Regions from separate parts of the Paeniglutamicibacter sp. ORCA_105 genome, predicted to be linked through region 2. Evidence: predicted binding sites of a transcription regulator. Region 2 holds the regulator's gene; the other holds the start of a gene.

What was found. The regulator HrcA, encoded in region 2, represses chaperone genes, less so after heat shock. The targets are predictions, from matches to a motif close to TTNGCACTCGNNNNNNNCGAGTGCNAA.
Region 1: the regulator HrcA is predicted to act here: its motif matches at 12,990-13,016, upstream of ACIPUB_RS00705 (Hsp20/alpha crystallin family protein).

Annotation. Positions count from the first base shown of each region.
Region 1 is NZ_JBIXLM010000001.1:135,692-154,688, forward strand. Features, by position in the region: gene ACIPUB_RS00635 (toxic anion resistance protein) at 1-279, shown strand, start outside; gene ACIPUB_RS00640 (hypothetical protein) at 279-1,073, shown strand; gene ACIPUB_RS00645 (hypothetical protein) at 1,128-1,304, shown strand; partial or broken gene ACIPUB_RS00650 (amino acid permease) at 1,336-1,760, shown strand; gene ACIPUB_RS00655 (glutamate--cysteine ligase) at 1,864-3,033, opposite strand; gene ACIPUB_RS00660 (SMP-30/gluconolactonase/LRE family protein) at 3,783-4,775, shown strand; gene ACIPUB_RS00665 (glucose/sorbosone family PQQ-dependent dehydrogenase) at 5,273-6,727, shown strand; gene ACIPUB_RS00670 (DUF808 domain-containing protein) at 6,929-7,954, opposite strand; gene ACIPUB_RS00675 (MGMT family protein) at 8,129-8,419, opposite strand; gene ACIPUB_RS00680 (DUF488 family protein) at 8,416-8,973, opposite strand; gene ACIPUB_RS00685 (protein adenylyltransferase SelO) at 9,080-10,543, opposite strand; gene ACIPUB_RS00690 (DUF4383 domain-containing protein) at 10,811-11,296, shown strand; gene ACIPUB_RS00695 (hypothetical protein) at 11,311-11,679, shown strand; gene ACIPUB_RS00700 (hypothetical protein) at 11,764-12,135, opposite strand; gene ACIPUB_RS00705 (Hsp20/alpha crystallin family protein) at 12,481-12,903, opposite strand; gene ACIPUB_RS00710 (MerR family transcriptional regulator) at 13,054-13,374, shown strand; gene ACIPUB_RS00715 (alpha/beta fold hydrolase) at 13,826-14,530, shown strand; gene ACIPUB_RS00720 (hypothetical protein) at 14,956-15,369, shown strand; gene ACIPUB_RS00725 (histidine phosphatase family protein) at 15,702-16,478, shown strand; gene ACIPUB_RS00730 (NAD(P)H-hydrate dehydratase) at 16,462-17,391, shown strand; gene ACIPUB_RS00735 (xanthine dehydrogenase family protein molybdopterin-binding subunit) at 17,491-18,997, opposite strand, start outside.
Region 2 is NZ_JBIXLM010000024.1:22,863-32,567, reverse strand. Features, by position in the region: gene ACIPUB_RS12765 (PhoH family protein) at 1-509, opposite strand, end outside; gene ACIPUB_RS12760 (GerMN domain-containing protein) at 938-1,819, shown strand; gene ACIPUB_RS12755 (16S rRNA (uracil(1498)-N(3))-methyltransferase) at 1,923-2,726, opposite strand; gene dnaJ (molecular chaperone DnaJ) at 2,723-3,856, opposite strand; gene hrcA (heat-inducible transcriptional repressor HrcA) at 3,906-4,919, opposite strand; gene ACIPUB_RS12740 (DUF3097 family protein) at 5,200-6,054, shown strand; gene ACIPUB_RS12735 (DUF4870 domain-containing protein) at 6,255-6,668, shown strand; gene hemW (radical SAM family heme chaperone HemW) at 6,760-7,989, opposite strand; gene lepA (translation elongation factor 4) at 7,992-9,705, opposite strand, start outside.

The sequences.
Region 1 (18,997 bases), on a different contig from region 2:
ACGTCGGACTTGATTGTCTCGACCTCCGAGCTCCTCCGCTCCCAAGGCACGGCCATCCACCAGAATGCTGCCCAAGCCACGATCGACCCCGCCAAGTTGCAACAGGCATTCGACAATGTATTCCAGGCCATGGACGAAATCGACAGGTTCAAGGCCGAAGCAGCACAATCGATGAAACAGACAGTGCAGGTTCTTGAGGGTCAAGTTAGCCGAGCGCGAGGTCAGCTCGAGCGCAGTCACGCCTCTGACGCAGCCACTACGCACACACGGAGGGCGTAGTGATCTCGCGCCTCACTGCAGGGAACGTCTTCAAGGTAGCGCTTGCCGTTCTATTTTTTCCTCTCATCGCCTTTCTCGTGCTCGTCATCGGGATGGGTGCCAAGAACAAGAAGGTGCTTCTTGAGGGCGGGATCTATGCCGCCATCTTCATTGTTGCCGTTTCCCTTCCTGGCGACATTGCTGCTGTTCCCGGGATAGCGGCAATGGGCGTTTCGGCCGTGCGGTCCTACATGCTTCGCGATCTCTGGCTCCCCAAAAGGGTACGGAAACCGCGACTTGGCAACACGGTCCAGGAGCACGCACCTATGCGCCCTCCCGTCCCGCCGTCCCAGGCTGCAGCTTCGCTCCCCGGGTCGTCGGACGAATTGTCGACCGCTCTGACATGGGTGAGCTCGCAGGCCAAGCAGAACCAGCACCGACTCCCTGCTGACACCTATGTAACCATCCTGGAAACCTGCCAGATGCTGGACTCGGTTATCGACGCGGAAACCCGGCAGCCCTCTGGCGATGCGCGCTTTGAGTATGAACTCGAAGCCATGGTGCGGGAGTACCTACCAAATGTTCTTCAGGGATTCCTGGCCGTACCGCCGAGCATGGTGGACAACCGGCAACCAAACGGGCGAACACCCAATGAGGAATTGGTTGAGCAACTTCGCCTCCTTCTGGGACAGGCCGAGACGTTGCACTCCACCCGGCACAACCAAACGTCGGCGGATTTGACCAGTACGGGCAACTTCCTCAGGGAGCGGTTCGGGCACCACCAACCAGGTGGCTTCGACTTCGGGATCAAGTAGGAGATCAGGTCCGAAGATGCTCGGGTCGTAGCTGGCAATGAGCACTCCGCATGCGTGCACATCAGCGGCAGGTTCTTCCAGGGCGCGCTGGACGACGCCGCGCTGTGGAACCGCGTCCTCACCGGCGACGAGCTGGACACCATCTGGAACGATGGCGACGGCACGGCGGTACCCGTCAGCTGCCCCGAGGCCAACGGCACGCCCGGGTGGTGGGAGCCCCGCAAGGACTAAGGCATATCGAACATCGGAGAGCCCCGCCGCGCCGTTTATACCCACCGGATTCGGCCCCGTGATGCCCGGCGCCCCGTCAGTGTTCTTCGCGGTCTTCGGCTAAGACGCCATGAGTACCGCGGCCGAGGAGTCCACCGGCGGCAAGAAGCACATGCCCACGGCCATCATCATCTCCCTCGTCATCGCCATGCTGCAATACGTCGCCGCCGCACTGGTCCTCACCGGTATGCAGAACTACCGGGATATCGACCCGACCGTGGGAATCGACTCTGCGTTCAACCGCGTGGGCTTCCGGTCATTGCCACGATCATCTCCGTGTTCGCCGTCCTGTCCATCCTCACCGTGATGCTCTCCTTCCTGCTCGGCGTCACCCACGTCTGGTTCTCCAAGACCGACCGCCAGGGCACCCCGCAGCGCGTCACCTGGATCGCCGGCATCGCCTCCGCCTTCCTGGCTACTGACGCACAAAACACTTTGCCCCCCTGGCTCGGCGATGCCGCAAGGCGTCCGTAGTACTGGGCCCGTGTTCGGTTGGCGCGACCGCGAACTCAGTTTGCGGCTAAACCACTGCCTCGGCCAATGGCTTCAATGTCCAACTCGGTGAGCCGTTCCCCGATGTGTGCCCATCGGCGGGATCCTGGTGGGTCATGCCGATGGCGTGGGTGACGACGTCTGCCAGTAGCCCGTTTCGCTCGTATGCTTGCCGCTGCCGGGTGGCACCTGTTCCGTTGCTGAGGACCCGGTCAAGGGCTTCCTCGACGTAGGCCGCGTCCCCGGACTCAATCAACGCATCCCGCACATGGTCATGGAGTGCCGAAAAGACGTTTCGTGCGGTGTCCGGCCTGTGCGTTACGGGGTGGAGCAGTTCACCGCGGATGCCCCACCGGCTGGCCATCCAGACCCCCTGGCGCAGGACGATGGCCGGAACCATGTCAGGTTCCATTCCGGCCTCCCATTCCCGGGCGGCAGTCTCCACCAGGGCCCGCACCAGGGCTGCAAGCAGGACGGTATCCCTGGGATCAAGGCAAACGTCGGACACCCTGATCTCGACGGTGGGGTGCCGGGCGGACAGACGGGCGTCAAAATCCGGGTTGATGACCACTCCGGTGGCTGATATGTCCGCCACCAGCGAGTGGTAGGCCCACGCCGACCCGAAGACCTCCATAGGACCGGCCGAGGACCACCGGTTCCAGGCCTGCGTGCGGTAACTGGCGTAGCCGCTGTCCTGGCCGTTCCAGAACGGGGAATTTGAGCTCAACGCCATGAGCGACGGCAACCAGGACCGGATGCGATCCAAGACAGCTACGCCCTCCTCATCCGAGCCGACGGACACGTGGACATGGAGTCCGCAAGTCAGCTGCTCGCGCGCCGTCAGGGCATACTTTTCCACCAGGGCGTCATAGCGTTCGTTCCGAGTGGGATGGGGCGAAACCGCCAGCGGAGAGGTGGCCAGCGCGACGATCCTCGCACCCGCTTTTCGGGCCAGCGAGTCGGCGTAGGCGCGCCCCTCCAGTATCTCCGTGGCGAGCCCGGCCAGGCTGCTGTGCGGGTGCGTGATGACTTCGAGCTGTTCCTGATGCAGCTCTGCGGACAGCATCTGCCGGGCGGATGAGCCGGTCGTCCGCGAACTTGCATCGTGGAGGCCCATCACCTCCGCGGACAGGGGCACGGGGACCCCGTTGACGGGGTCCACGATCAGGAATTCTTCTTCAACACCAAAGGTACGCACCTCCTAAGTGTGGACTATGAAAGCGACAACTGAATCCACGCCTAACGACAGGCCGTCGCAGGCCCGGTTCACCGGAAGGATCTTGGCCTAAACGGGCCAAGACATAAAAGTAAACGGGCTCCTCGCCACCTCTGCGGGCGAGCTCGAAAGCGGGCGGTCCGTTCCGGTAATTGACGTCGAAAACGTCAACAGCCGCATCGGTGCGGGCGACAGTTAAAGGGCATCCACTTTTTATCCCTCCTGCGCCCAGCGGGGCGGATTTCGACGACCGGGGTTCCTGCGAGCGCATGCTTCACGCCTGAATGGTCCACGCAGCCGTTCCTTGGCGGCGCGACCGCTGTCATCGCCACGATCATGTCCGCGTTCGCGGTCCTGTCCAACCTCACCGTGATGCTCACCTTCCTGCTGGGCGTCACCCGCGTCTGGTTCTCCATGAGCCGCGACGGTCTCCTGACCCTTGAAGACAATTGGTGTCAAGTGCTCCGGGAGCGGTGGAAACCCGAGAAGGTCCGGCTCCTGTTGATAGCTACACGGGGTGCTTCACGAGGAGTACGAAACCCCGCTGGAGTCACGCGTCAGCGGCCGCTGGTAGCCACAGGATGCCGGCCATGCAATCTCTCGCCGGTTCGAGAAAAGCACCCTGAAAATCACCCTTCTACAATGCTCCGGGCACTCGTTTCCGCGTAGAATGGCCAAGACGCTGGGAGCCCGCTCCGGTGACTCCCGGACCTTTCCGCACGGAGAAACCCATGCACAAAATTCCAGCCCAAATTCCCACCCGCCATCCACGGATCAGCAGAACTGCCGCAGGACTTCTCGGCATTGTCGCCCTGATCGCCGCGGCCGGCCCCGTCTCGGCCTCCCCGGGTCACCACGGACCCGGGGACAATCCGCCGGAGAGCATCGAGCTTCCCAACGCCTCCTCGGCCGAGGGCATTGCCGCCGGCGGCGGCAGCTCGTTTTACGCGGGAGACCTCTTCGAAGGCGACATCTACCGCGGCAGCCTGAACAGGGGAACGGCCAAGGAGATCATCGATGCCCCCGACGGCCGCAAGGCAGTCGGCATGGAATTCAACAAACGGCATGATCTGCTGGCTGTGGCCGGCGGCGATACCGGCCAGGCCTACTTCTACGACACGGACACCGGCGAAACCGTCGCCAAGTACCAACTGGCGCAAGCGGGGACGTCGTTTATCAACGATGTGACTCTGACGCGCCGCGGTGCCTGGTTCACCAACTCGCTCAAGGGCGAGTTGTACTTCGTCCCGATCGACCGCCACAACGGCGAGCCGGGGAAGGCCAGAACGCTCGACTTGAAAGGCCCGGCGAGCGAAACACCCGGGGACTTCAACCTCAACGGCATTGCCGTAGCCGAGGACGGCCGCACACTCGTGGTCGCCCACTCGGCCAAGGCCTCCCTCTTCACCGTGAACGCCAGGAGCGGAGAAAGCAGGCTGATCAGCAACCTGGACCTCCCCTTCGTGGATGGCATCGAGATCGATGGCCGGAATGTGTGGGCCGTTCAGAACACGATCAACCAAGTGAGCCGGATTAGGGTCTCCGATGACCTGCGCCGCGGCAAGGTCAAGGAGATCATCACCGACGAACTCTTCGAAACACCGACAACGGCGGCCCTCATCGGGGACAATCTGGCGGTGATCAACGCCAAGTTCAACACCGGGTTCCCGCCGACGGCCGACACCTATGAAGCTGTCATCGTCGACGCGTTCGGCGAAGACTGATCCCCCCTGTCCAGCGCCTCCGTGGGCATGCTGGCGACTGATGTCCAGGTGCCAGCATGCCCAGGTGGACGACGTGATCACGACTCTCACTATCAATCTGTCATAGCTGCGTTCTGCGAACTTCGTTGGGCGCCGCAGCGAGCTCGCCGAGGCCAAAAAAACGGTCTCCCAAAACAATTCGTTGCCGGCTTGGGTCACGGCCCGCAGCCGTCGATCCTCGGCGAAGTCGATGCCGTTGCGACTGGGCAACGTGAGGCGCAGGGCCTCCCGCATGGGCGACATCGAAGGTTCCACATCCGTCCCGACCAACCGTTGACCATGCCAAGGGGCGTGGTTAGAGTTGCCGCATATGCGCCCCCGGCATTAGCTCGCCGCGGAATCCTCCCATGGAGTGACGCCCTCGGATCCCCCGCCCAGCGCAATGACGCGCGTCCGGCCGCTCCGACGGAACGTACCCGTAGGGGCCCTTCAGGGTCCCACGTCGAAAGACATCCCCCATGAAAATCGCACGCACCTTGCTGGCCGGGTTGGCCAGCATCCCCTTGGTCTTGGCCATGGCTGCCTCCGCCCCCGCAGGCACGGGCACCGTCCAACGCGACGACGGAGGCGAAGCGCCGGCGCTCAGCGACGGCTTCTCACGCTCCGTTCTCGCCACCGGCCTCGACAATCCCTTCGAGGTCATCTACGGCCCGGACGACCAGCTCTGGGTCACCGAACGCGGCGCCGGACGGGTCACCAAGATCGACCCCGAAGACGGAACCAAGACCACCATCCTGACCATCGATGAATCCCTCTCAACCCCCGGAGAACAAGACGGCCTGCTGGGCATGGCCCTGCACCCCGACCTGCTCAAGCGCGGCAAGAACAAAAACCAGTACGTCTACCTCTCCTACACCTACGCCGGCGACGACGAGACGGATGCCCTGGGCCGCCAGCAGAAGATCGTCCGCTACACCTACGACCGCCGCGACGAGACCCTGGAGAACCCCTTCGAGCTGCTCACCGCGCTGCCGGCCAGCGACGACCACAACTCCGGCCGGCTGGCCATCGCCCCGGACGGGACGCTCCACTACACCCTCGGGGACCGCGGGAACAACCAGGACCTCAACGCCTGCCGCCCCAACCTCGCCCAGGTACTACCGACGCGAGGCGAGGTCCGCGACGAAGACTGGTTCAACTACCAGGGCAAGTCGCTGCGCATGGAACTGGACGGGGACATCCCGAAGGACAACCCGCGCATCAACGGGGTCCGGAGCCACGTCTACACCTACGGCCACCGCAATGCCCAGGGTCTTGTCTTTGCCGATGACGGGAACCTCTACTCCTCCGAGCAGGGCCCCAAGAGCGATGACGAGATCAACGAGCTGGTCGCCGGCGGCAACTACGGATGGCCCAACGTAGCTGGATTCAAGGACGACTCCGCTTACGTCTTTGGCGACTGGTCGGCCGCAGAGGGATGCGGGGACGAAGTGCCCTACGACGCATTCGTCATCCCGGATGCGGTCCCGCAGTTCGCCGAGCATGAATTCCGCATGGACATGGTCCAGCCGCTGCGCACCTACTACACGGTCCCGGATACGCACGACTTCCAGGGCGACGCCTGCGAACCTTCGGGCCTGTTCTTCATCTGCTACCCGACCATCGCCCCGTCCAACCTGGACTTCTACGGAGATGACGAGATTCCCGGCTGGGAAGACTCACTGCTGATGACCACCCTCAAGACCGGCGCTGTCTTCAGGGTCGAGCTCACCGACGACGGCGAACTCGACGAGTCCCAACAGCTGTGGAATTCGGTGAACCGCTACCGGGACACCGCCATCAACGAGGACGGCAAAACGATCTACGTGGCCACGGACAAGGACGGACTGGCCCGCGGCACCAACGGCGACGCCACCACCGAGCTGGAAGACCCCGGCGCCATCCTGGTCTTCACCCACGAGGACGACGATTAGGGAAGGGACTGGCCCAAACCACGCCAACGATTTCAAATGCCGAATGCCGGTGTCCTCCCAACATGGGAGGACACCGGCATTCGGCGTTGGAGGAACACCTCGGCGGGCGTGATGTCGGCTAAGGGGAAAGAGAGGGGTCGGGTGTGAACGCCCAGGGTTTTGGCGCGGTGCCGCTCCCCCGGCAGCCGCAGCTGTTACCGGCTAAGGCGCGGGATCGACGTTGTCTTTGCCCGGCCGGAACCCGGCGATTGCGGCACGGACGTCGCCCTCCTCGTGGTGCCCGCCCTTCTTCTTGCCGAACGGCAGCACCTTGAGCAGCGGGTGGAGGATGGCCATGATGGCACTACCCCAGATGATTCCGAGGATGGCCGAGCACAGAGTGTTCACGAGCCAGGCCAGGAAGCCGCCCACTACGGGGATCCCGGCGAAAGGTGTCTCGAGGGCATGGACCAAGTCATAGGGAGCGTGCCACCCCAGATCGTGGGCCCCCTGCAACATGATGTGGCCACCGACCCAGAGCATGGCGATCGTCCCGACAAAGGTGATAGCTGCCAGCACGGCGGGCATGCCCTTGACCAGCATCTCGCCGAAGCGCTTTGTCCCTGCGGAGTCCTTGGTGGCCAGGTGCAGGCCGATGTCGTCCATCTTCACAATGAGTCCGACGGCGCCGTACACGAGCACCGTGATCGCGAGCGCCACGACGATAAGGATGATGGCCCGCGACAGCAGGGACTCGGTGGCCACCTCGTTCATGGAGATGACCATGATTTCGCAGGACAGGATGAAGTCGGTGGTGATGGCGCCCTTGATGACCTTGGCCTCCGCTGCCGGACCACGTTCGACCGCTGGGGACTTCTCGGCCTCGTGGTGGCCGCGGAGCTTGTGCCAGACCTTCTCGGCACCCTCGTAGCAGAGATAGGTGCCGCCCAGCATGAGGATGAACGGAATGGCCCCCGGAAGGAACGCGCTGACCAGCAGCAGCGCCGGCAGGATGATCAACAGCTTGTTGCGCAACGAGCCCCAAAAGATCTTCTTGATCATCGGCAGTTCGCGGGACGGGTCGGCCCCGGAGACGTACTGCGGGGTGACGGCGGCGTCGTCGATGACCACGCCGGCGGCCTTGGCCCCCGCCTTCGCGGCTCCGGCGGCGACGTCGTCCACCGAGGCGGCCGCAATGCGGGCCAAGGCCGCGACATCGTCCAGCAGGGCGACGAGACCGCCGCTCACAGGGCGCCCCGGTGCTGCTCGAGGGCGGACGGCTGAGCGAGGAAGCCTCTGTCAAGGCGCATAATTGGCATGCTCCGAGTATATGGTGGCGAGCAGACCGGAGACGAGGGAAACGGGGGTCGGCGGTACAGGAAAGGCTGACCCGGCCGGACTTTCCCCAGCGCACCGAGGCCGTTAGCGGTTGCCGGTACGGCGGATCCTGGCCATGTCGACGTGGCCGTTGAGGAACGGAACGCCCTCGGCCTCAAGCAACGCCCGGGCTTCCCCGCCGTGGCATGTCGCCGGCGTGCCGTCGGCATAGACGATCCGCCACCACGGCACGTCGTCGTCCAGGGCCGACACCGCGCGACCTGCCTGCCGGGGGCCGATTCCCACCGCCCGCCCGATCTCGCCATAGGTCGCGACGCAACCGGCAGGGATCGCCACCACCGCTGCCCGGACCTCCTCGCCCACGTCCATGCTCATCCTTCTTCGGACGCGGGATAGGTGATTTTCCCGCCCTTCACCTTGGCGAACGCTGTCATGTTCGCCGGCCGGGTCAAGGAGGTTGACATGATGTCGGAGACCTCCACCCCGGCGACAAGAAGCGCATCGGTGACCAACCTCCGGTGGCATCTCCACGGCACGGCCTCGCTGCACATGATGGCCGGCACGGATTCATCCGCGACCTTCAACAGCTCGGCGAGCCCGGACCCGAACTCTGCACTCGACATGTAATCGGCGTAGTCACGGAAGGCCTTGACCCTCCACCCCGTGTTCGGACTGGCCACGCCGGCCGGCGTGTGCCTGCGACCGCCCAGATTCCGGATCCACCGGTACCCGATATCCACGGGCAACGCTTCCTTGATCGCGTCTTGGTTCCACTGCGGAAATTTCCGTGACGCCGGAAACGAACGGACGTCCACCAATTTACTCACCCCGTTGGTGCGCAACATCTCCAGCACCTCGTCAAAGCCACGGGTGGAATGGCCAATCGTGAAGACGTGCGGCTTCGCGTGGTCGGCTGCCCGATTTTCCATCGTCGAACTCCCCCTCACCAGAGTCTGTCGATTCCGTACCGGGTGGCCCTTTCTTCCGCCCTGTACCAACGTTCCCCTTCAGTCTGGCATGGCGCTACGCAACGGCTCAGGTTCCGCAGAAGGTCCGGTAGGGGCCGAAGTCTTCCGGGGCCGCGGTGGCGTACCGCTCGAAGCCGGGACGCTCCTCGAATGGTGCGGTGACCGCAGCCAGGAGCTTCGAGAACGGCTCCAGGTCGCCGTCGACGGCGGCAGCGAGCGCCTCTTCGACGAGGTGGTTCCGCGGGATGTAGACGGGGTTGGCCTGGTCCATCAGCTCCGCATCCGGATGAAGTGCCCGCCAGCGCTGAACCCAGGCAACGAATGCGGCCGGGTTCGAGAACATGGAGCGCGCGGGTTCGGCATTCCCGCGCGCGGCCGTGCCCAGGCTCCGGAAGAAGGACGTGTAATCGACGCGGTCTTCCTGCAGGAGGGTGAACAGTTCCTCGGTGAGTGATGTGGCTGCTTGATCCGCGAGGCCGTCGGCCAGGCCGAGCTTGGTTTTCATTCCGGCCAACCACTCGGCGCTGTACTTGCTGTGGAAGGCGCCGAGCGATTCCTGTGCCAAGGCAACGGCCTGCTCCTGGTCCTCGTGGAAGAGGGGAAGGAGGGCCTCCGCGAGACGGGCGAGGTTCCACTGCGCCACGATGGGCTGGTGGCCATAGGCATAGCGGCCGGCTTCGTCGATCGAGCTGTAGACCGTGGCCGGATCGAATACGTCCATGAAGGCGCACGGCCCGTAGTCGATGCTCTCCCCCGAGATGGTCATGTTGTCCGTATTCATGACGCCGTGGATGAAACCCACCAGCATCCACCGGGCCAGCAGCGATGCCTGGGCCTCGACCACGGCTTCGAAGAGCGCGAGGTAGGGGTTCTGCGCCTGGGCTGCTCCCGGATAATGGCGCGCGATCGCATGGTCTGCGAGACGACGCAGCAGGTCCTGATTGTCCATGGCCCGGGCATACTGGAAGCTCCCTACCCGCAGATGGCTGCTCGCCACCCGGGTCAGCACGGCCCCGGGAAGCATGGTCTCGCGGCGAATTTGCTGTCCTGTCGCCACCACGGCCAGGGAGCGTGTGGTGGGAATGCCCAAGGCGTGCATCGCCTCACTGATCACGTATTCGCGCAGCATCGGACCGACTGCGGCGAACCCGTCACCGCCGCGGGCAAACGGGGTGCGTCCGGAACCCTTGAGGTGGATGTCCCGAAGACGGCCGTCGGCATCCAGAACCTCGCCGAGCAGCAGCGCCCGTCCGTCGCCCAGACGCGGCGAGTAGGAGCCGAACTGATGGCCGGCATATCCCTGCGCAACTGGAGTGGCACCATGGGGTAGCGCGTTGCCGATCAGCAGCCCCAGGCCCTCGGCATTGCGCAGGGACGCGGGATCGAAGCCCAGCTGGGCGGCCAGCGGCTCGTTGAGCACCAGCAGCCGCGGATCCGGAGCCTGCTCCGCCTGCCAGGGAATGGCCAGCTCGGGAAGTTCACGGGCAAATTGGCCGTCAAATGTGACGGCGGCTTGTGCTTCGACGCTCATCTTCCAAGGATACCGTCGAGGTGGTGCGGTCGGTGGGGACGACGTAGCCAGGCAACGTTCGCGGCACCGAACGCTCACGGCATTGAACGCTCACGGCATTGAACGCTCACATGGCCGTCGACTCGCTCATGCCCGGGCGCCGGTCGCAGGTCGGTGAACCCAATTCGCGGACCGCATTGCAAAAGAGTTCCCTCATCGGGTCGGATGATGCAACATGTGAGAACGCAGCAGGTCGCTGCAGCCACGATCTTCGGAAAGGGCCACACCATGACCAGCCACACTGCACGTACAGGCACAGAGCGCACCAATGTCCAGAAGGCGGCATTGGCCGTCGGCGCAGTCTTTCTACTCGTCGGGATCCTGGGATTTGTTCCAGGGATCACCTCCAACTACGACCAGCTTTCCTTCGCGGGCCACGACTCGGACGCGATGCTGATGGGCGTGTTCCAGGTTTCCATCCTGCACAACGTCGTACACCTGCTCTTCGGCATCGGAGGCATCGCATTGGCCCGGACCCCCGGCACAGCCAAGAACTACTTGCTGTGGGGCGGGGTGGTTTACCTCGTGCTGTGGATCTACGGGCTGCTCATCGACCACGACACCGAGGCCAATTTCGTGCCGGTGAACGACGCGGACAACTGGCTGCATCTGGTCTTGGGTCTGGGCATGGTTGCCCTCGCCCTGCTGCTGACCCGCACCGCGGACGCGGGCACCCGCCGGCCCGGACACGGAAATCTCAACAAGAACCTGTGAACGGGGGCACCAAGGTGAGCAGACACGAAGAACTCGAGCCACTGCGCATCGGCAGACTCGAAGCCCGCCCAACCGGGCCTTTCCAGTACTCCGTCCGCATAGTCCGCAGCGGAAGGGAGCTGGGAGCTGTCCGCCTCTGCGACGACCAGCGCTTCGAGGCCACGACCGGGACAGGAAGCTTCGCCGGGGTGCACAGGACATTGGTCGAGGCCATGGAAGCCTTGGCCTCGGGGACGATGGACGACACCGCCCAGGCGCCCGAGGCACGCCCTGCCCCGGACCCTGCCCCGGTTCATCGGAATCCGGCACCCTTGGGGCGCATCCGTCCAGTCCGCCGCGGCGTCTATGTTGGTCTCACGGCCAGACGCAGCGCTGTCCCGTGATCAGGCGTACTGCCCTCCCCGAGCACCGCGACCCGGACGGCATACCGGATCCGGCGCGGTGCCGGGTGTTCGCCGGATCGACGTTCAGAGGTTTCCGGATCCCTCAATGAAGGCCTTGGCGTGGTCGACTGCTTTCTTGAAGGCGTCGTTGCGCAAGGTAATGCTTCGCAGGTTCTCCGATTCGATGTAATCAGGGATCCCCGGGCGCAGCAGCCAAATGTCGCCGGCCGGCGGCAGGTAAAACATGGCGAAGGACCTGCGATGTTCGTCGTCTGTCCATACGGGGACGACCGCCAGCGCGGCACCCGTGTCAATGTTGATCCACTGGGCACGCGGCATGGGCTGTTCATGGACTTCCGGGTCCAAGAAAGGGGCGGTGCCCTCGCCCCAACGTTTCTCGAACCGTTCATGGAAGGCCGGCAGTAACGGCGAATCGTAGCGACGCCATGCGCTCATCTAAAAACACCTCCTGGCGGCGGTCCGACAACGGGACCGGTGATCATTGACTGGCCGTGAGCGCGCGGGCCGGGCGGCCCGCGGCACAAAAGGGACATCGGGCTACTTCTCCGCCGGGAACCCTCCGGTTCCCGGCGGAGCCGCACCCCCCCCTATTTGCTGTGTTTGAATGTGTGTTGGTCCCCGGCCGTGGGCCGGGGACCAAGTCACGGAAAGCGATTCCAACGGAAAACCGGTGGCCCTTGCTGCGAGGTGGCGTGTCCTATGGAAAGCGCCTTTGCCCAGGCACGGCTAGCCGTTGGCATGCCTTCCAGCTGCGGAACGTGGAACCGGGGGTATCCTGGCTTAGCTTCTGATGGCCTGGCGCTCCCCGCCCTTGCTGGTGATGGCAATCTTGCGCGGCTTGGCCTGCTCGGCCACCGGGATGCGCAAGCTCAGCACGCCGGAGTCGTAACTGGCTTCGATGTTCTCCGTATCCAGGTTTTCTCCCAGGACCAGCTGGCGGCTGAACACGCCCCGGGGCCGCTCGGCGGCAAGCATCTCCACGTTCTCTTCCACATCCGGGCGTTCGGCCCGGATGGTCACCACATTTCGTTCCACGTCCAGGTTGATCGAGTCCGGGCTGACCCCGGGCAAGTCAAACTGAACCTCGAAGGTGTCACCGTCACGCCAGGCGTCCATGGTCATGGTGGTCGGTCGGGCTGAGGTCCCCAAAACCTGCTGGGCGAGCCGGTCGATTTCACGGAAAGGATCTGTTCGCATCAACATGGCTTTCTCTCCTTTGTGGTGTCAATTGATGCAATTTTGGGTGATGGATCCCCACCGGAACCTATATCGGTGGGGATAGATTTTTTATAGCACGCGTGACAGTCTGGTGCAAGAGGATTATCTGGAATTAAGTCTGGAAGGGGATCGACCATGGTAAGCAGGGATCCAGGGTCGCGCGGGGTCTATGCCATCTCGGTCGCGGCCGAGCTGGTGGGGATGGGGCAGCAAAACCTGCGCCTGTACGAACGGGCCGGATTGTTGGAGCCGGGACGCACCGAAGGAGGAACCCGCCGCTATAGCGACAACGACATAGTGATCCTGCGAAGGATCGCCGAACTCCTCGCCCTCGGCCTCAACCTTTCCGGCATCCGTCTGGCCTTGGCCCTCGAGGCGGAAAACACGGCCTTGCGCCTGGAACTCTCGCGGCATAGCGACGGTCCCGACGACGCGGAACCTGCACCCCAACCCTAGGGCTAGCCTCACCCACCGCCCCTCATCCAGAAGGCCAACGGCCGTCATCCAGGCATCGATGCCATGGGACACTGGCAGGCACCTCCACCAACCTCACAGCGCAGCCCCCCACGCAGATCATGGACTACAGGAGCATGCAAGGCTACTGTTTTCCCGAAGAGGACCGGTCAAGGGCGAGAAACAAGGGGCTGGCATGTCAACTATTGCTGCAACGAACGCCGGCAACCGGGGAACCACGTCCAAGACATTCATCGGGCCCGACATCGTTCCCGGTGTCCTCTTGGGTGTGGGGCTCGGCTTGATCGTCGGCGGAATCTTGTTGCACCGACGGACGGACTCGGGGGCACACCGAGGGACTGGCCGCGCCAGTGGTCCGAGGTTCCATGTGGCGGGACGGCCCGGCACCCAGGTGCACGTGCATAGCGTTGGAACCGGCCCGGACACATATGTCTTGATTCACGGCATAGGCGTCTCGTCGCGCTATTTTCGCCCACTCGCCAAGGAATTGGCACGCACCGCCACGGTCCACAACATCGAATTGCCAGGCCACGGAAGCACGCCGAAACCACGTCGAACTTTGAGCGTGCCGGATTACGCACGCGCCGTGTGGGACGCCCTTGACGAATTGGGGGCACATCGGCCCATCCTGGTCGGGCACTCCATGGGGTCCCAGATAGCCGTGGAGATGGCGAACATGCGCGCGGCTGCGTCACCCCGCCTCGTGTTGTTGGGGCCCACCAATTACCCTCCCGAGCGCGGATTCTGGCTCCAGACCCTGCGGCTGGGGCAGGACACCCTCCGCGAGCCATGGCGGATCAACGCCATCGTACTCAGCGACTACATTTTCCGTTGCCGCCCGCCCTGGTACTTCAGGACAGTTCCAGCAATGCTTTCGAATCACATCGAAAACGGAATCGCCAATATTCAGGTGCCCGTGTTGGTTATCCGCGGGACACAGGATCCAATCGTCCCGGCAGCATGGACCTCCGCCCTCGCGCACCTGGCGCCGCATGGCTCGATGGCGCAGATCGACGACGAGAGCCACGTCATGATGTACCGCTCCGCAGCCGAGGTTGCAGCGCTGTGTCGTGCGCCGGCTTCGCACTGTAGCTCCCGACTAGGCGATGCACGGGGAAAAGCGGGTGCCGCAATTTGAGTTTCCAGCCGTTTCCAGTGCGGTCCAATGCCTCGTGTGCCTGAACGTCCAGAACCGTCCAATGAGTGTCGCCAGTGCCCGGTGTCTGGAGGCCGCACAGCCGCTCTGCTCCTCCCCTGTACGAAGGGCGCAGAGACGTCCAACTCGCGGATGGGCTTGTCAGGTGAAGTTCACCAATAGGGCATCAACTGATGGTTTCAAAGGTACTGGTCTGCGCGTGTCGGGTTTTCGGCGGACAGCGAAAATTCAAAACCCATAAGTTCTCATCACGGTAAGAATATGGATAAGCGCTCCGGCGCCACACTCGCAGATGACTGTCCTGTTCATTTACAACGCCTTACCTGGACCAAGGCGATGAAACGTTCGCCTTGGGGCTCGGGATGGCCATGGAGGTGTACTCGGGATGGCCATGGAGGTGTAGTGGTGTGTTTGTGATCCAGAACAATACCGAGGCTCAGAGGTACGAATTTTATGAGGCCGGAAGTCGTATTGGATTTGTGCAGTACGAAATGCACGAGAAGCAGATGTGGGTGCTTTACACCCAAATGCGGCGCAAGTTCAAGAGCGCTGCTCGGGCGAATAGGGCGATGGGTTTCATCCTGGAAGATGCGCAGCGCAGCCGTATCGAGGTGGTTCCGTTCTGTCCCGCCTTTCGGGTGTTCATGTGCCAGAACCCGGTCAATCCCGCGTTGGTGCCGGAAGAATGGCACGAACGCGTCGGCGGTGCGATCAATGGCGAGCAGGACGAGCCCGATCGGGCGGTATTGAAGTACATCCGCTTCACCGGGAGCCCTTGGCGGAAATCATCGGCTGCGCAATCTGCAGCCCTCGCCTCCTAAACAGCGGATCGCAACAACCCATCTCCCTCGGCGTGTGCCGTTTCTGTCTGCGCGGGCGAGTGACGCCCGATACCTGCATGAAAATACGGCACAACGTCGAGGGGGTGGGTTCGATCCCCACATGTATCCCGTCGAAGGCCAAGCCCGAGGAGCCAAATCGGTCCGCGCCGACGCGCTGCGGAATGCCCGCCGAGGCGCGCAGCGAGTCGGCGTGGGTTTACGGGCCAATCCTCCACCCTGTTGCGCGGTCGCGTACGTTTTGCTTCTCCCGTAGGTGCACCGTTGGTAGTCTTCCTGCAATGGCAAAGACCGCAGAATGAGGGGTGGTTTCCTTGAATGAAGGTGGGCTGACAGACGCCGTACAGGAAGCGGGGGCGGTGGAGTTGCTCCTGATCCGGCACGGAGAGAGCGAAGGCAACGTTGCTGCCACCGCGGCGCGCCTGGCCGGTGCGGAGGTCATCGAGGTCCCCGCGCGGGATGCCGACGTGTATTTGTCCAGCACCGGGCAGGAACAGGCCAAGGCGTTGGGTACTGCCCTGGCCCGGGTCCATGACGATTTCCGGCCCGATACGGTGGTGTCATCGCCCTACACACGAGCCAAGCAGACAGCGGAAATCGCTGTCCAGACAGCCAAGTGGCCGCTGGCGGTCCGCACCGATGAACGGCTGCGGGACCGCGAGCTGGGCATCCTGGACCGGCTGACGAGCCTGGGTGTGGAGAATCGGTTCCCGGAGGAAGCCGAGAGGCGGCGCTGGTTGGGCAAGCTGTACTACCGTCCTCCAGGCGGTGAGTCGTGGGCCGATGTGGCGCTCCGGCTGAGATCCGTCCTGGAAGAGCTGAACAGGCTCGGAAATGGACGCAGGGTGGTGCTGGTATGCCACGACGCAGTGATCATGCTGTTCCGATACATCCTGGAGGGCATGACGGAGGAAGAGCTTCTGGACCTTGCCGCAAGTACGTCCATACTCAATGCCTCGAGCACACGCTACGTGCGTCCCTCCGGCTCCGGACCGTGGACATTGGAGAGCTTCAACGTAGCCGACCATCTCATCGAGCAGGGCGTGACGGTTACCGAGCACGCAGGAGACACCAATGTCCACCCGCATTGATCGCAAAGGCGGGGATCCCACGCCAGTGACACCGTCCCTGCTGCGCGATTGGCCGCTGCCGGCACCCGGGGAAGACAAGTACTCCCGCGGCACGGTCCTGGTCATCGGCGGTGGACGAACGACGCCCGGGGCTGCGGTGCTTGCCGGAACCGCGGCACTTCGTGCAGGTGCCGGAAAGCTGACGCTGGCAGTCGCCGAGTCCGTGGCAGTGCAGGTGGGAGTGGCGCTGCCGGAATGCGGGGCCATGGGCTTGCCGGAAAACGCCAACGGGTCCGTCTCCGGAGAAGGGCTGGACCGGATTTCCTCGGTCCTGGATCGGGCCGACACCATCCTGGTCGGTCCCGGTTTGGACGATCTGGACCTGGCCGAGGAGTTGTTGCGCAGGCTGCTCGAGCGAGAGAATTCGGTCGGTAGGTCGGAAGACGCACACCGGCCCGCCATTGTCATCGACGCCTACGCGTTGGCTGGGCTGCTCAAACTCGAAGAGAGACTGGACCCGTGGCGGGGCCGGCTCATCCTGACGCCCAACATGCCCGAGGCGGAAATCCTGTTGGGCCGGGGACTGAAGGACCTGGAATCCGATGTGATGTCCATAGCCCGCCGTTTCGACGCCGTGGTGAGCTGTCAAGGCGTGATCGCAGGCTCCCCCGGCGATGGGTCCGGGAACGCCGAACTGTGGAAGATCACGACGGGATACGGGGGGCTGGGGACTTCAGGAAGCGGAGACGTTTTGGCAGGTGCCATCGCCGGGGTCCGGGCACGCGGAACCAGCGGCCCCCAAGCCGCCTGCTGGGGAACCCACCTTCATGCCGCCGCAGCCGACCGCTTGGCCAGCAAACTCGGGCCTCTTGGATTCCTGGCGCGCGAACTGGCCGATGAACTCCCCGCGCTGATGCTGGAACTAAACACCTGACACCGCCCCCGATGGGGACGAGACACCCGGCTCACCTCGTGCTGCCGCACCCGATTCCGGATGCCGGGCATTCGGCCTGTTCGCCACCGGGCCCACCGGTCAGGAAAGGAACTTGTCCGGGGTCAGCGGCAACCCGCGAACCCGGATTCCGGTGGCGTTGTAGGTGGCGTTGGCTATGGCCGCGGCCGCACCCACGATGCCGATTTCACCAATCCCCCGGGCCCCGAGGGGACCGGCGCGGTGGTCGGTTTCCTCGAGCCAGATGGCATCCACGTCCTCAATGTCCGCGTTGGCGGGTATGTGGTATTCGGCCAGGTCGTGGTTCATCACTTTCCCGAACCGGGCATCCATGACCCCGTCCTCGTGCAGCGCCATGCCGATACCCATGGTCATGCCGCCGATGAACTGGGAGCGCGCCGTGCGGGGGTTGATGATCCGTCCGGCGGAGAACACCCCGAGCATCCTCGAGACCCGCACTTCCCCGGTGTCCGCGTGCACGCGGGTTTCGGCGAATTGCGCGCCAAAGGAGTGCATCGCGTAGCGCTCGGTGTCAGGGTCCTTCATCCCCTGGGCCTGCGCCTGCGCCCAGGCCTCCGGATTGTCGCCATGCTGAGTGCGGAAGGCCGCGGCTGCGGCGATGATCGCACCTCCCCAGCTCGCGGTGCCCGAGGACCCGCCGGCCACCGAGGCAACGGGCAGGGAGGTGTCGCCGATTTCAAGTCGTATTCGCTCCACCGGGCAATCCAGCGCGTCAGCCGCGATCTGGGTCAACGTGGTCCAGGTCCCGGTGCCCAGATCCGCCGCACCGATTTGCACCGCGTAGTTGCCGTCGGCATTGAAGCGAATCCGCGCGGTGTTCTCGGGAACGCGGGAGAACGGGTAGGTCGAACTGGCCACGCCCAACCCCACGAGCCAACCGTCTTCTTCCCGGCTGCCCGGACGGGCATTGCGCCGGTCCCAACCGAAGCGCTCGGCGCCCTTGGCCAGGCACTCCAGCAGATGGCGGCTGGAAAACGGCTTCCCGGAATCCGGATCGATCTGCGGTTCGTTGCGGACCCGCAGCTCGATGGGGTCCAGCCCGCAGGCCTCGGCCAATTCATCCATGGCAACTTCTGGGCCGAACATGCCAGGACATTCCCCTGGCCCGCGCATCCACGACGGGACGGGGATATCCAACTTGGCCAGGCGGTGGGTGGTCTTGCGGTTCGGCGACGCGTACATCATCCGTGCCGGCACGCCCGTTTGCTCGGCGAACTCCTTGATCCGGGAAGTCGGCTCCACCACGTCCTGGCAGACCGCGGTGAGGTGGCCGTCCTCGGTGGCGCCCAGGCGCACATGCTGGATGGTGGGGGTCCGGTAGCCGGCGAGGGAAAACATCTGCTGGCGAGTCAGGGCGAACTTCACTGGCCGGCCGTTGCTGCATTGGGCGGCCAGTGCTGCCAGAATCACGTGTGCGTGCGGCAGGCCCTTGGATCCGAAGCCGCCGCCCACATGAGGTGCAATGACACGGACGTTTTCGGGTTCCAATCCGAAGATCGGCGCAATGGTCTTCCGCACCGGATGCACACCCTGGGTCGAGTCGTACAGCGTCAGCGCACCGCCCTCC
Region 2 (9,705 bases):
CGGCTGACTTCCTTGGCCTGCAGCGCGGCGACCGCCTTGGCCATGGCCAGGTAGGTCTTGCCGGTGCCGGCGGGGCCGATGCCGAAGATGACGGTGTTCTCGTCAATCGCATCGACGTAGCTCTTCTGGTTCACGGTCTTGGGCCGGATGGCCTTGCCGCGGCCCGAGAGGATCTTCAGGCCCAGCACCGATTGGGCGTCGTCGGCGCCGGTGCTTTCCAGCATGCGCACCAATTGCTCAATGGTCTGGGCGGAAATGCGTGTGCCGTTTCCGGCCAGCGTGCGGGCCTCGGAAATCACGCGCAGGGCCTTGTGGGCCTGGACCGCATCGCCGCTGACCTTCAGCTCGTTGCCGCGGACGTGCAAATCCGCCTGCGGATAGGCTCCCGTGATCACGCGCAGCAGCTCATCGTGCGCACCGAGTGTGGCGACCATTTGGTCCGAACTGTCGAACTGGACCAGGGCGTCGGTTCCCCGGGGCTGGCCCACTTGGTTCAATTGTTGGTCCATATGACTGTTGAAGCCTCCGCATTCCGTGCCGGCGAATGGCGCCTGCGGTCGTTCCGCGGCCAGGGTTCCCTGCACTTATCCAATCCTATCGTGGATGGAAGCGTCGGGACTTGGAAGTGCCGGCCAAGACTACCCGTGTGGCGGCAGGGGGGGTGCGGCCAAGAAACCAAATACCGAATGGTTTGCAAATTGGGGGGGCAACGATTCGGGCACAACTTGCATCGATACATATCAATCAGGCAACAGTCCACGCGAATCGCGGATTTCCCGCCCTACCGGTCGTCAACCTATGCCAAGCTGGGGAAGGACCCACGGCAATCCCCCCCGCCATGCCGGTCCAGCCATTCGCCCCAGATTCCTGCAGAGAGCCCAGTATTCCGATGTCCCGTTCCCGCCGGTCCCCCCGTTCCCGCCTTGCGGTACTGGGGATGACTGTGGCGCTTGGCGCCCTGGCCGCGTGCGGGCTGGGTGTACCGGGCGAGCGGTATTCCATGCCGAAAGCGGCAACCAGCGTGCAGTCGCCTGCGCCGTTGCCGAGCGTGGAGATGGAATCACTGAACACCACCGCACACATCCCGGTGTATTGGTTGGCTGAAAACGACGGAACCGTTTCCCTGTACCGGGAGTTCGTTCGCGTCAAGGAGGCGGCCGATCCCATCGCCGACTCGGTGCGCTACATGCTCTCGCAAGAGCCGGCGGACCCCCGCTATTTCAGCGCCTGGCGCCCCAGCTCGTCCGTCGGCGCCTCAATCGGCCCCGACAACGTCATCACCTTGGACCTCTCGGCCAAGGCCTTCGGCTCGGACGTCGATGAGGGACTGGCCGAACGTTCCATTGCCCAATTGGTGTTCACGGCCACCGCGGCCGCGTCGAACGCCGGAATCCTCACCGAGGGACTGGAACCCACCGTGCGGATCCTCGTCGACGGCGAAACCGGCTACGAGGCCTTTGACCACATCACCCTGGACCACGACTTCGGGCGCGACACCGCGCTGGCCGCGCCGCTGTGGATCATCGACCCACAATTCGGTACCACACAGAAGGCCGGCCAGGTCACCTTCCATGGCGTGAGCGCGATGTTCTCCGGCGGGGAGTTCTGGGAAATCACCCGCCGCGCCGAATCCGGCGACGAGGACACCGTCGTGGCCTCCGGTGCACTGCACACCGGCGGCGATGCGCTGGGACACAACGAATTTTCCTTCAGCTATGTGCTGGCCCCCGGCGAATACACGTTCACGGCCTGGGGCGTCGACGCGCAGACCGGCGGCCGCTCCGGCACCGAGTCCAAGGACTTCACCGTCAAGCACTAGGCCTTGCACGCCTAGTGCTTGACGGGCGCCCCACCAGCACAAAAAGATCCCACCGTTCCCCGCCGGAAAAACTCCAGCGGGGAACGGTGGGATCTTTTGTGTCCTAGAGCTGCCCCAGCAGGTGCCGGGTGAGCACCAGTGCGGCCGGCCCGGCCGTGGAGGCGCGCAGCACATGGCTTCCCAGCAGGGCCACCATGGCACCGGCCGCGGTGAAGCGGTCGAGCTCGGCATCGGAGATCCCGCCCTCGGGTCCCACCACCAGCTGGATCTCCTGACGCGTCCCGGATTCGTCCGGCACCGGCATGGGGGCGGCTTCCAGCCACCCGGCAACCACGGCCGCGAGGGACTCGGTGCCGCGTTCGTGCAGGACGACCACCAGGGCAGGAACCGGGCCGGAGACCCGTTCGGCGATGTCCCGGGCAAGCTCTGCACTGTTGAGCATCGGGCGCACCTCGGGCAGGAAGGTGCGGCGGGACTGCTTGAGCGCGGCGAGCACCGTGCCCTCCCATTTGGCGAGGGCCTTGGCAGCCTTCGCGTCGTTCCAGCGCACGATGGCCCGGTCCGACTGCCAGGGACGCACCGCGTCGATGCCCAGTTCGACTGCGGACTCCACCGCCTGCAAATCCCTGTCCCCCTTGGCCAGCGCCTGCACCAGGGTGACGGCCACCGGCTGCAGCGCCTCGGCTTCGAGGGCGCGCACCGTTGCGACAAGTGCCGCCTTCTGCGTCGCGGTGACCTCGGCGACCGCCCGCACTCCCGAGCCGTCGACCAGGTCGATCATTTCGCCCACGCGGACGCGCTTGACCGTCACCGCATGGTGGCCCTCGGGGCCGTCCAGCTGAAGCTCGGCGTCTACCCGCGCATCCTTGAGATCACCGGGCGACAGGAAGAAGCACTGGTTGCTCATGCGCCCAGGTTGCCCAGCTTCCCGCGCAGCCGCGAGAACATTCCGCCACTGTTTTCCATGCGGCCCTCGGCGAATTCCTCGCCGCGGAGCTTGGCCAGCTGCTGAAGCAGCTCACGCTGTTCGGAGTCGATCTTGGTGGGGGTCTCCACCTGCAGGTGGACGATGATGTCCCCGCGCTTGCCGCCGCGCAGGCGCGGAACGCCCAAGCCCGGAAGCCGAACGGTGTCCCCTGACTGCGCGCCGGATTCGACCTCGATGACCTGGGAGCCGTCGAAGGTCTCCAGGTCCAGGTCCGCGCCGAGGGCGGCGGCCGTCATCGGCACGTTCATGCGCGCGTGCAGGTCAACGCCGTCGCGTTCGAAGATCTTGTGCCGGCGGACCTCGATCTCGACGTAAAGATCGCCGTTCGGTCCGCCGCCCGGGCCGGCCTCGCCCTGGCTGGCCAGGTGGATGCGGGTGCCGCTGGCAACGCCGGCGGGAACCTTGAGCTGCTTGGAAATGCGTTCGCGGATGCGGCCCTGGCCGTTGCAGTCGATGCAGGGGTCGGGGATGGTGGTGCCGAAGCCGCGGCAGGCGGCACAGGTCTCAACCGTCATCATCTGGCCCAGGAACGAGCGCACCGGACGCTGGACCTGTCCGGCACCGTGGCAGATGGTGCAGGTGACCGGGGAGGTGCCCGGACGGCAGCAGCTGCCCTCGCAGGTCGGGCAGGTGACTGCCGTTTCCATCTCCAGCGGGTAGACGGTCCCGGCCACCGCGTCGGCCAGGTCGATGGTGGCGGTGATCAACGCGTCGCGGCCGCGCTGGGTGCGCGAAGCAGGACCCTGGGCCCCGCCGCCGCCGAAGAACTGCTCGAAGATGTCACCGAAGCCACCCCCGCCGAATCCTCCGCCGCCGCCGAAGCCGGTCTGGCCGTTGCCGTTCTCGTTGCCAGTGGCATCGTAGTTGGCGCGCTTGTCCGCATCGGAGAGCACCTCGTAGGCGCGGGTGACCAGCTTGAACTTCTCGCTCGCGTCCTCGCCGGGGTTCACGTCCGGGTGGAGCTTTCGGGCCAACTTGCGGTAGGCCTTCTTGATTTCCTCGCCGGTGGCGTCCTTGCTGACGCCCAGGACTTCGTAATGGGTGCTCACAGTGCTCGCTGTGTCCTTTCGTACTTCAAGAAATATGTTTCGACCCGCATTAGCCGGCCAGGATTCGGGAAAGATATCGGGCGACGGCGCGAACCGCGGCCATCGAGGTGGGATAGTTCATCCGCGTCGGACCCAGCACGCCGATCATGGCCTGCTCGCCGGGACCGTATCCGGTGGCGACCACCGAGGCCTCGGTCAGGGCGCCGTATTGGTTTTCCGTGCCGATGCCCACCGCAATGCCGTGGGCGTCCTGTTCGAGCTCGGAGAAGAGGCGCAAAAGCACCACCTGTTCCTCGAGCGCCTCCAGCACCGGGGTGATGCTTAGCGGGAAATCCAGGTTGGCGCGGGCCAGGTTCGCGGTGCCGGCGGTGAGGATCCTGTCCACCGAGGAATTGCGCGCCAGGGCGCCAAGGGCCTCGGCCAACGCACGGACCGCCGGTGCCAGGCGCGGCTCGACGAGTTCCGGGACGCCCTGGGCGAGCCGGACGACGTCGGATATCGGCTTGGCGTCCAGGACGGAGAGAAGCACCGCGCGCAGTTGCTGCAGGTCCGACTCCCCCAAGGAGGGCGGGAGCAGGATCACGCGCTGTTCGACCTTGCCACTGGAGGCGATGAGCACCACCAGGGTCTGCCCGCCGCCCAGTCCCACCAATTCGATGTGGCGAACGGTGGCATTCGAATAGTGCGGCACCTGGATCAGGGCAACCTGCCGGGTGATGCTGGCCAGCAGCCTCACGGTGTTTTCCAGCACGTCGTTGACGTCGTGGGACCCCTCGAGCAGCGCCGCGATGGCGCGTCGTTCCGCGCCGGAGAGCGGCTTGATGTCCCCGATTTGGTCAACGAAGTGCCGGTAGCCCTTTTCCGTGGGGATCCGCCCGGAGGAGGTATGCGGGGCCACGATGAGCCCCTCTTCCTCCAGCGATGCCATGTCGTTGCGGATCGTGGCGGCGGAGACGCCCAAATCGTGGCGATCGAGCAGGGCACGCGAACCAACGGGCTCCCGTGACTGCACGTAGTCCTCAACGATGGCTCGAAGGACTTCGAGCCTACGTGGTTCGGTCATTCTCACCTCTCCCAGCAAGCCGGATCACCATGGTCTAGGGGGCAGTGTCCACACCCCCGGGCGCGCACCGAGGCCCGACGGCAGGCATTGGCACTCGACACGTTCAACTGCTAAGTCTAATACCTTTCGCATCCCTTGTTAGCATGGTTTGGTCCGTGACCGCGATGCCGCGTTCGACACATCAGCCAGCGGGAGGGCGGAACGCTGCCCGGCCCCTGGCAAACGAATCCGCTGCGTGCATCGGTCCGGGACCTGTTGACCACTAGCTGAAAGTGACACGATGAGCTACCACGGCTGGGGCGCCCAGGACATCAGCGCCCCCAGGAAACGCACACTGCGCAAGGTCCCGCTGGCCCGCGGCCTGCTGCTGGAGGACGTGGAAAGCGGATGGGTCGGCGAGGTGGTTCGCACCGAAAAATCCGGCGGCATGCGCGTGCTGGTTCTCGAGGACCGCCACGGACGCACCAAGTCCTTCCGCGCCGGCTTCGGCTTCCTGCTCGAGGGCGAGCCGGTGGAAATCATCGAACCCGCCGCTGCTCCCCCGGCTCCCCAGGGAACCGCACGCAGCGCCTCCGGCTCGCGCATGGTCGCCGACCTGAAGGCACGCACGGCGCGTGCCAGCCGCGTCTGGGTCGAGGGCAAGCACGATGCCCAGCTGGTCGAGAAGGTGTGGGGCCACGACCTGCGCGTGGAGGGCATCGTCGTCGAACCGCTGCACGGCGTCGACGACCTGGCCGGTGCCATCCGTGCCTTCGCCCCCTCCCCGCAGCGCAAGCTCGGCATCCTGGTCGACCACCTCGTGGCAGGAACCAAGGAGGCAAGGATCGCCGCCGAGGCGATGCGCGTGCCCGGCGCTGCCGGCAACGTACTGATCGTCGGGCACCCCTACGTCGATGTGTGGCAGGCCATCCGCCCCTCCGTGCTGAAGATCAGGGCGTGGCCGGTCGTGCCGCGCGGCACCGACTGGAAGACCGGCATCCTCAAGGGGCTGGGGTGGCCGCACCAGGAGCAAATCGATGTCGCCCAGGGCTGGGAGAGGATCCTGGGCCAGGTGCGCTCCTACGCCGATCTGGAACCGTCGCTGCTGGGCCGGGTCGAGGAAGTCATCGACTTCCTGACCGCCGGGGACCACTGACCCGCCGATCCGCACGTGAGGTTGATCACCGCGCCGACGCGAACGGGCACGTGGGACCATCGGGGATAACGCGGAATCCCGGCCAAATCCGCCGGCTGGTCCCAATTGCGCAACGAACGGCATTTCGTGTTCGCCGGTGTCACCCGATTGGGGATAAACTGGCCAACGGTTCACCCAACCCAACGAAGAGGACATCAGCAGTGGTAAACGAGGCACGAAATGCTCCCGGCGGCGACAGCCAGTCGGATCGATTCGAAGGTTCCTCGGCCGCGCCCCTGCCTCTGACCCCCTCCGAGGATCGCCAATGGGCCATGATCGCCCACTTCGGCGCGATCCTGGGCTGCATTCCCTCCTTGGTCATCTACGCGGTCTTCCGGGCGCGCGGCCCGTTCACTGCCCAGGAATCCAGGGAAGCGCTGAACTTCACCTTCCCGCTGACCGTCCTGGCCATCGTGCTGCACCTGTTCTCGATGATCCCCGGGATTGGCTGGATCTTCGCGATCCTGGTGGTGGCCATCTGGCTCTTCCTGACCATCAGCGGAGTGCGTGCGGGAATCAACGTCAACAAGTCCCGCCCCTACCGCTACGGATTGAACCTGCGTCTCTTCCGGTAGCAGCGAAACGTACAAAAAAGGAAGGTGTGGTCGAAAGCCCCTCGGGGTTTCCGACCACACCTTCCTTTGTGCCCTGCCAAATCGCCTGGGACTAGAAATCCAGCAAACGCCGCAGCACGGCATCGGCCAGCAGCCGGCCCTGCAGGGTGAGTACGACCTTCCTGGCGAAGGCCGCCTCGGGCACCACCAGTCCATCGGCGATCAGCCCGGCAATGGCCTTGCGGCCCGCGGGCTCAAGGTCCGCGGTGTCCATTCCATCCACGATGCGGGTCAGCAGCATCGCCTTCTCCAGGTAGCGCGCCTCGGCGTCAGGGGTTTCCCGTCCTGCCGCCGGAGAGGTGCCGGCGTCGATGCGCTGCTGGTAGGCGGCCGGGTGCTTCACGTTCCACCAGCGCAGCCCGCCCACGTGTGAGTGCGCTCCGGGGCCCGCTCCCCACCAGTCGCCGCCCTGCCAGTAGGCAAGGTTGTGCAGGCACCGTGCGGATTCGTCCTTGGACCAGTTGCTGACCTCATACCATTTGTATCCGGCGGCGGCGAAGAGCTCGTCGGCGATCAGGTACTTGTCGGCGTGGTCGTCGTCATCGATGTTGGCGACTTCACCGCGGCGGATCTGCCCGGCCAGCCGGGTGCCTTCCTCGATGATCAGCGCATAGGCCGAAATGTGGTCGGGATCGTAGGACAAGGCCGTGGCCACGCTGGTGCGCCAGTCCTCGATCGACTCCCCCGGGGTGCCGTAGATCAAGTCGACGCTGACCTGCAGGCCGGCGTCCTTGGCCCACTGCACGGCCTGGCCAACCCGCGCGGGGTTGTGGGTGCGGTCAAGGGTCTTCAGGACGTGCGGGACCGCCGACTGCATGCCGATGGACACGCGGGTGAACCCGCCGTCGGCCAACAGCCGCAGGGATTCGGGCGTCACCGAATCCGGGTTGGCCTCGGTGGTGACCTCGGCGTCGGGCGCCAGGTCCCACTGGGTGCGGATCTCGGCCAGCACCCGGACCAGGTCCCCGGCGGGCAGTAGCGTGGGGGTTCCGCCGCCGAAAAAGACGGTGGAGACCTCGCGCCGCGGCACGCCCGATTCCTCCAGGGCCTTCGCGCCAAAGGCGATTTCCGCGGAAACCGCCTCGGCGTAGGTGTCCTGGCTGGAACCGGAGCCCAGCTCATGCGCCGTGTAGGTGTTGAAGTCGCAGTAACCGCAGCGCACCGCGCAGAACGGAATATGGACGTAGACCGAAAAACTCCGGTCCACGGCGCCCTCGGCGCAGGTTGCCGGCAGCAACCCGTCCGACGGCGCCGGGTCCCCGAGGGGCAAGGCAGAAGGCATTGCTACTTCTTCTTGGGCTCGTCGGATGACAGGGCGACGATGAAGGCTTCCTGGGGAACCTCCACGCGGCCGACCATCTTCATCCGCTTCTTGCCGGCCTTCTGCTTTTCCAGCAGCTTGCGCTTGCGGCTGATGTCACCGCCGTAGCACTTGGCCAAAACGTCCTTGCGGATGGCGCGGATTGACTCACGGGCAATGATGCGTGAACCGATGGCTGCCTGGATCGGCACCTCGAATTGCTGGCGCGGAATCAGTTCGCGCAGCTTTTGGGTCATCATCAGCCCGTAGGCGTAGGCCTTGTCGCGGTGCGTGACGGCGCTGAATGCGTCGACCTGTTCGCCCTGGAGCAGGATGTCGACCTTGACCAGGTCCGAGACCTGCTCGCCGTCGGCCTTCCAGTCCAGCGAGGCGTAACCGCGGGTCTTTGACTTCAGCACGTCGAAGAAATCGAAGACGATTTCCGCCAGCGGAAGCCAGTACCGGATCTCCACGCGTTCCTCGGAGAGGTAGTCCATGCCGCGCATGACACCACGGCGTGACTGGCACAGTTCCATGATGGCGCCGACGAATTCGTTGGGCGCCAGGATCGTGCCGGCCACCATCGGCTCGTGGACCTCGAGGATCTTCCCGTCGGGGAACTCGCTCGGGTTGGTCACGGTGCGCAGCTTCTTGTCATCGGTCATGACCTCGTACACCACGTTGGGTGCGGTGGAGATCAAGTCAAGGTTGAATTCGGCCTCGAGGCGCTCACGGGTGATTTCCAAGTGCAACAGGCCCAGGAAACCGACACGGAAACCGAAGCCCAGGGCCACGGAGGTCTCCGGGACGTAGGTCAACGCGGCGTCATTGAGCTGCAGCTTGTCCAGCGCATCGCGCAGGGCCGGGTAGTCAGAACCGTCGATCGGGTACAGGCCGGAGAACACCATGGGCTTGGGGTCCTGGTAGCCGCCCAGGGACTTGGCGGCCGGCTTGGCGAAGTTGGTGACGGTGTCGCCGACCTTTGACTGGCGCACATCCTTCACGCCGGTGATCAGGTAGCCCACCTCGCCGACGCCCAGGCCCTTGCTCGGCTTTGGCTCCGGGGAGGAAACACCGATTTCCAGCAGATCGTAGACGGTGCCGGTGGACATCATCTGGACCTTTTCGCGCGGCGAGAGGTTGCCGTCCACGACCCGGACATAGGTGACAACGCCACGGTAGGTGTCGTACACGGAGTCGAAGATCATGGCCCGGGCCGGGGCGTTCGGATCGCCTACCGGTGCCGGCAGGTCGCGGACGACCTTGTCCAGCAACGCCTCGACGCCCATGCCGGTCTTGCCCGATACCTGGAGGATATCCTCCGGGTCGCAGCCGATGAGCTTGGAGATCTCGGCGGCGTACTTTTCGGGCTGCGCTGCCGGAAGGTCGATCTTGTTGAGCACGGGAATGATCGTCATGTCATTCTCCATGGCCAGGTAAAGGTTCGCCAGCGTCTGGGCCTCGATGCCCTGGGCAGCGTCAACCAGCAGGATGGCGCCCTCGCAGGCGGCCAGCGAACGCGAGACCTCGTAGGTGAAGTCGACGTGCCCGGGGGTGTCGATCATGTTCAGCGCGTAGGACTGTCCATCGACCTCCCACGGCATGCGAACGGCCTGGGACTTGATGGTGATGCCGCGCTCGCGCTCGATATCCATCCGGTCCAGGTACTGGGCCTTCATATCGCGTGAGGAGACGACT